2 regions of the Massilia varians genome follow, and region 2 is predicted to be linked to the other one. Evidence: riboswitches for the same ligand, from Rfam matches in the RefSeq annotation. Region 2 holds a riboswitch; the other holds the start of a gene.
What was found. Region 2 has a riboswitch for thiamine pyrophosphate ahead of MasN3_RS17815 (TonB-dependent siderophore receptor). Riboswitches for the same ligand answer to the same signal wherever they lie in the genome.
Positions count from the first base shown of each region.

Region 1: linked by a shared signal. The riboswitch ahead of thiC (phosphomethylpyrimidine synthase ThiC) and the one ahead of MasN3_RS17815 (TonB-dependent siderophore receptor) in region 2 are both predicted to bind thiamine pyrophosphate.

Region 1 is NZ_AP026966.1:1,215,399-1,218,806, reverse strand. Features, by position in the region: gene thiS (sulfur carrier protein ThiS) at 1-65, opposite strand, end outside; gene thiC (phosphomethylpyrimidine synthase ThiC) at 65-1,978, opposite strand; TPP riboswitch at 2,047-2,152, opposite strand; gene MasN3_RS05620 (valine--tRNA ligase) at 2,243-3,408, shown strand, end outside.
Region 2 is NZ_AP026966.1:3,954,382-3,957,789, forward strand. Features, by position in the region: gene MasN3_RS17805 (DUF535 family protein) at 133-789, shown strand; gene MasN3_RS17810 (DUF535 family protein) at 793-1,104, shown strand; TPP riboswitch at 1,184-1,291, shown strand; gene MasN3_RS17815 (TonB-dependent siderophore receptor) at 1,351-3,408, shown strand, end outside.

The sequences.
Region 1 (3,408 bases), 2.7 Mb from region 2:
AGGTCCAGCAGCGACACGCCGGCCGGCACCTGGTAGGGGGCGCCGTTCAGTTCGATCTCCGTCATCAGACCTCCCGGTACAGCTTGGCGCCGCCGCGCACGAACTCGATCGCCTTCTCTTCCATGCCTTTCGCCAGCGCGGCTTCTTCCTCCACCCCGCTGGCGGCCGCGTATGCGCGCACCTCCTGTGTGATCTTCATCGAGCAGAAATGCGGGCCGCACATCGAGCAGAAGTGGGCCACCTTGCTGGACTCCTTGGGCAGGGTCTCGTCGTGGAAGGCGCGCGCCTTGTCGGGGTCGAGGCCGAGGTTGAACTGGTCTTCCCAGCGGAATTCGAAGCGCGCTTTCGACAAGGCGTTGTCGCGCAGCTGGGCGCCGGGGTGGCCCTTGGCCAGGTCGGCCGCATGGGCGGCGATCTTGTAGGTGATGATGCCGTCCTTGACGTCCTGTTTATCCGGCAGGCCGAGGTGCTCCTTGGGCGTGACGTAGCACAGCATGGCGGTGCCGTACCAGCCGATGGTGGCGGCGCCGATGCCCGAGGTGATGTGGTCGTAGCCGGGCGCGATATCGGTGGTGAGCGGCCCCAGGGTGTAGAACGGCGCCTCGCTGCACTGCTCGAGCTGCAGGTCCATGTTTTCCTTGATCAGGTGCAGCGGCACATGGCCCGGACCCTCGATCATGGTCTGCACGTCGTGCTTCCACGCGACCTGGGTCAGTTCGCCCAGGGTCTTCAGTTCGGCCAATTGGGCCTCGTCGTTGGCGTCGTAGATCGAGCCGGGACGCAGGCCGTCGCCCAGGCTGAAGGACACGTCGTAGGCCTTCATGATCTCGCAGATGTCCTCGAAATGCGTGTACAGGAACGACTCCCGATGATGCGCCAGGCACCACTTGGCCATGATGGAACCGCCGCGCGACACGATGCCGGTCAGGCGCTTCGCCGTCATCGGCACATAGGCGAGGCGCACGCCGGCATGGATGGTGAAGTAGTCGACGCCCTGCTCGGCCTGCTCGATGAGCGTATCGCGGTAGATCTCCCAGGTGAGTTCCTCGGCCTTGCCGCCGACCTTTTCCAGCGCCTGGTAGATCGGCACCGTCCCGATCGGCACCGGCGAGTTACGGATGATCCATTCGCGCGTCTCGTGGATGTGCTTGCCGGTCGAGAGGTCCATTACGTTGTCGGCGCCCCAGCGGATCGCCCAGGTCATCTTCTCCACTTCCTCGCCGATCGACGACGTCACCGCGGAGTTGCCGATGTTGGCGTTGATCTTCACCAGGAAGTTGCGGCCGATGATCATCGGCTCGATCTCCGGGTGGTTGATGTTGGCCGGGATGATGGCGCGGCCGCGCGCCACCTCGTCGCGCACGAATTCGGGCGTGATCTCTTGCGGGATGCTGGCCCCGAAGGATTGTCCCGGGTGCTGGCGCGACAGCAGGCTGGCCACCCGTGCGCCCATCGGACCGGAATCGACCAGCGAGGCGATGTATTCCTTGCGGCGCAGGTTTTCGCGCAGGGCCACGAATTCCATCTCGGGCGTGACGATCCCCTGGCGCGCATAGTGCATCTGGGTGACGTTGCGCCCGCGGCTAGCGCGGCGCGGCGTGCGCTGCAGCTCGAAGCGCAGCGCCCTCAAGGCCGGATCGCGCAGGCGCGCCTTGCCGTATTCCGACGTCGGACCGGAGAGCTCTTCGGTATCGCCGCGCTCGAGGATCCACGGCAGGCGCGGCGTGGCCAGGCCGCGGCGGACGTCGATGCTGGCGGCCGGGTCGGTGTAGGGCCCGGAGGTGTCGTAGACGAACAGCGGCGGGTTCGCCTCGCCGCCGAAGCTGTCCGGCGTCGGCGATTGCGAGATCGCGCGCATCGGCACGCGGATGTCGGGCCGGCTGCCTTCGATGTAGACCTTGCGCGAGTTGGGGAAGGGTGCGATCGCCGCCTGGTCGACCATGGCGGTCGCGGCTTCAAACTTCAATGGTGCGTTCATGTGGCTCCTTTGCGGAGCCAGCAAAGGAGTGTGCCAGGATCGGCCAGGCAGGCGCATGCGCGCCCTGGGCCGTGTTCTGACTGCTTCCCTTCGCTGGCATTATCCAGATCAGGTTCGGAGGGTATTTCTCACCCGCGTGTCGCGTTTGCGACAGCAGGACCCCTAGCGTGTGCCGCGTCCGGCTTTCCGGAACGCAGCGGGCCGGATTATAGCGCCATCTACTCTATAATGGTTCTTTTCGCACAATTTTTAATTCACCACATCATGGAACTTGCCAAGTCTTTCGAGCCCGCAGACATTGAACAATACTGGCGCACCGAGTGGGAACAGCGCGGTTACTTCACCGCCACCATGGAAGACGGCAAGCCGTCGTTCAGCATCCAGCTGCCGCCGCCGAACGTCACGGGCACCCTGCACATGGGCCATGCCTTCAACCAGACCGTCATGGACGGCCTGACCCGCTACTACCGCATGCGCGGCTATAACACCGCGTGGATCCCGGGAACCGACCACGCCGGCATCGCCACCCAGATCGTGGTCGAGCGCCAGCTCGACGCGCAGAAGATCTCGCGCCATGACCTCGGCCGCGAAGCCTTCGTCGAGAAGGTCTGGGAGTGGAAGGAAAAGTCGGGCAACACCATCACCGGCCAGATGCGCCGCATGGGCACCTCGCCGGACTGGAAGCGCGAATACTTCACCATGGACGAGACCCGCTCGAAGGTCGTGTCGGAAGTCTTCGTACGCCTGTTCGAACAGGGCCTGATCTACCGCGGCAAGCGCCTGGTCAACTGGGACCCGGTGCTGGGCACGGCGGTCTCGGACCTGGAAGTCGATTCGCAGGAAGAAGACGGCTCGATGTGGTACATCAAGTACCCGCTCGCCGACGGCTCGGGCCACCTGACCGTCGCCACCACCCGTCCGGAAACCCTGCTGGGCGACGTCGCCGTGGCCGTGGACCCGACCGATGAGCGTTATACCCACCTGCACGGCAAGCTGCTCGACCTGCCGCTGACCGGCCGCCAGATTCCCGTCATCGCCGACAGCTACGTCGACAAGGAATTCGGCACCGGCTGCGTCAAGATCACCCCGGCCCACGACTTCAACGACTACGCGGTCGGCCAGCGTGCCCAGCTCGCGCCGATCAACATCTTCACCCTGGACGCCAGGATCAACGAGAACGGCCCGAGCCAGTACCAGGGCCTGGACCGCTTCGCCGCGCGCAAGCAGATCGTCGCCGACCTGGAAGCCCAAGGCCTGCTGGAACAGGTCAAGCCGCACAAGCTGATGGTGCCGCGCGGCGACCGCACGGGCGTCGTCATCGAGCCGATGCTGACCGACCAGTGGTTCGTCGCCATGAGCAAACCGGCGCCGGAAGGCACCTTCAACCCGGGCAAGTCGATCACCGAAGTCGCGCTCGAAAAAGTGGCGAA
Region 2 (3,408 bases):
TTAGCCTCCCGGTTAATTGCATGGCAGAATGTGATTTCTGCGATGCAAGTCCTTCACGTTCGAAGGGCATCGAAGATAAAGACAGTGGCGCCGTCGTGGCGCCCGCAACTTTACGCCGACTGGAGCGCTCACATGATTTTCGCTCACCTTACCAAGGGTTGGATCGCACGCCGCAGCCAGACCACGCCTGCCTCGTGGATGCTGAGCATCGCGCGCAGCCTGCGCGTGCTGCGCTACTGGCGCGAGCACCAGGCCCTGTGCCGCCTCGACCTGGTGCGCCGCTTCGTCGCGGCCGCTCCCAACGACGACCTGTTCCACCACCTGAGCCATCGCAGCTACCTGTCGCGCGACCTGAGCGCGCGCGAGCGCGTGCAGTGCGTGCTGTCGCACTACCGCTTCGAGGACGCCGCGTTCAGCAATGCCTACCACCAGGCCGTCTACGGCGGCGGCGGACTCACGCTGTGGCAGCACACGTCCCTGGGTGAAAGCGGCGAGCACAACTTCCTGCTGCGTCTCGAGATGGCGCCGCGCCACGACGCCGAGGGCGACCTCACCATCTCGCTGGTCGCCGACGGCAAGTACCTGCACCGCCTGTCCTATACCTGGATCGACGGCCAGCTGGCAGGCAGCGAGCTGCCGACCGTGCCCTTCGTCACCCGCAACCAGGGCCGCTGGACCGATTCCGGCGCCGCCTTCGACGCCTTCGAAGAAGTCTTCCCCAACAACTCGCCGAGCTTCTTCTGCTTCGCCGCGATGCAGGGCGTGGCGCAGGCCCTGGGCATCGACTAGGTGGTGGCCATCAAGTGCACCTCGCACATCGCCTACGATCCCCTCGACGTGAAGCACTTCGAGAATGCCTACGACGGCTTCTGGAAGATCCTTGGCGGGGTCGAGATGCCGGGCCGCAGCTACCTGATCCGCCTGCCCTTCTATCTCAAGCCGCTGGCCGACATGCCCTCCAAGCACCGCAAGCGCGCCGCCCAGCGCCGCGAATTCTGGCGCGCCATCGGCGACTCCACCCGCAGCACCATGCTGCGCCACATGGTGCCGGCGGTGGCAAGCCGGGACCGCACGGTCAACTCGCCGGCCGTGGCCGAGGCATAGCGCCCAGCCACGGATGCACGCGCCGGCGCAAGCCCGGCTTGCCACATTCGCCACACCCGCCCGGGTCCGTGGTACACTGCCGCCTCGCTAGGGGTCCTGGTGTGCGCAACAGCGCGCTGCCGGGTGAGAGATACCCTTCGTACCTGATCTGGATAATGCCAGCGAAGGAAAGCGCAACGCAGTTCCCATCCTTGTTTGCCCTTCCCCCACGTTGGCTCCGGCTTTTTTCATTGAAAGCAGCGCGCCATGTTCGACGTGGCGCGCGAAGACGAGCAAACCATGACATCCACGCTGAAGTATTCCCTGATTGCCTGCGCCATCCTGCAGGCCTTCTCCACCACCGCATCCGCCCAGGACACCGAAGGCATGGCCTCGGTGGTCGTCACCGGCAGCCGCTGGGTCGGCAGCGAGCGCGCCAGCATCGGCGGCTTTTCCGACGCGCCGCTGCTCGACACGCCGGCATCGATCACCGCCATCAACCGCACCCAGATGCTGGACCTGTCGATCCGCAACGTGACCGATGCCGCCCGCTACGACGCCGCGGTCGGCGACGCCTACAACGCGGTCGGCTATGCCGAGCAGTTCTCGATCCGCGGCTTCGCCCTCGACAACGCCACCAGCTACCGCAAGGACGGCATCGCGATCTCCGCCGATACCCAGATTCCGCTGGAGAACAAGGAACGCATCGAGGTGCTGCGCGGCCTGGCCGGGCTGCAGGCCGGCGTCGCGGCGCCGGGCGGCATGGTCAACTTCGTCACCAAGCGCCCCACCAACGCGCCACTGCGCTCGGCGCTGGTGGAAGTGAGCGAGCGCGGCACCCTGCACGGGTCGATCGACCTGGGCGGGCGCTTCGAGGATCGCCGCTTCGGCTATCGGCTCAATGCCGCCGCCGAAGACCTGAAGTCCTACGTGCGCGGCGCCGACGGCGAGCGCCAGTTCGTGTCCGCCGCTTTCGATTGGCAGATCAGCCCTGACGCCCTGCTTCAGCTGGACCTCGACCACCAGCACAAGGCGCAGATCACGGCGCCCGGCTACCAGCTGCTGCGCAACGAAGTCCTGCCGACCGGCGTCTCGGCCAAGACCCTGCTGAACGACCAACCCTGGACCAGGCCGGTGGAGACCGACAGCAGCAATCTGGGCCTGCGCTTCGAATACCGCCTCAGCCAGGACTGGAGCGCGACCGTCAACGCCAACAAGCACTGGTTCAAGCGCGACGACTACACCGCCTTCCCCTACGGCTGCAGCAACGAGGGCGACGGCTTCTATCCGGGCTACTGCTCGAACGGCGACTACGACGTGTATGACTACCAGAGCGTGGGCGAACGCAGGACGCCGTGGGGCCTGCAGGCCAAGCTGCAGGGCCGCTTCGCCACCGGCGCGGTGCGCCACCAGCTGACCGTGGGCGCTGCCCTGTCCGAGCGCCACGACAGCTTCGGCGAGTACGTCTACGACTACGCCGGCTACAGCAACATCTGGAACAACCGGGCGGTCGATCCGGCTCCCGGCAACCCGCGTACCGGCCCGGTGATGGAGCGCCGCAGCGACCGCGAGAGCGCGCTGTTCGTGCAGGACGTGGCGACGCTGTCCGACAAGCTCACGCTGCACACCGGCCTGCGCTGGGTGAAGCTCAAGCGTGACGAGCTGGCCGAGATCGAGCAGGGCTGGGTGCATGCCGACGATTCCTTCGTGCTGCCGAGCGTCGCCCTGGTCTACAAGCCGGCGCGCGACTGGAGCGTCTACGGTTCGCTGAGCCACGGCCTGCAGCATGGCGGCATCGCCGAGATGGGCACCGCCAACGAAGCCAGCGTGCTGCCGCCGAGCCGATCGAAGCAGGTCGAAGTGGGCGTCAAGGGCGTGGTGGGCAACGCGGTGATGCTGTCGGCCGCCGCCTTCGACATTCGCCAGGGCCTGGAGTACGTGAATGCCGCCAACCTGTTCGTGCGCGCCGGCCAGCAACGCCACCGCGGCGTCGAACTGGCGGCCCAGGGCAAGCTGAACGCTGACCTGAACTACAGCCTGTCCCTGATGGCGCTCGACGCCGAGCAGACCGGCACCGGGGACGTCGATGTCGAAGGCAAGCGCGTGACCAACGTGCCGGAGTTCCGTTCGACCGCCTGGGTGGAATACGCCGTGCCGGCGCTGCGCGGCCTGAAGCTGGACGCCACCTGGCAGTACTCGGGCAGCAAGGCCTTCGACCCGGCCAACCGCGCCATCGTGCCGGGCTACCACGTGGCCGCGCTGGGCGCCTCGTATGCGCTGCGCGTGGGCGGCATGCACACCGTTCTGCGCGCCCGCGTGGACAAT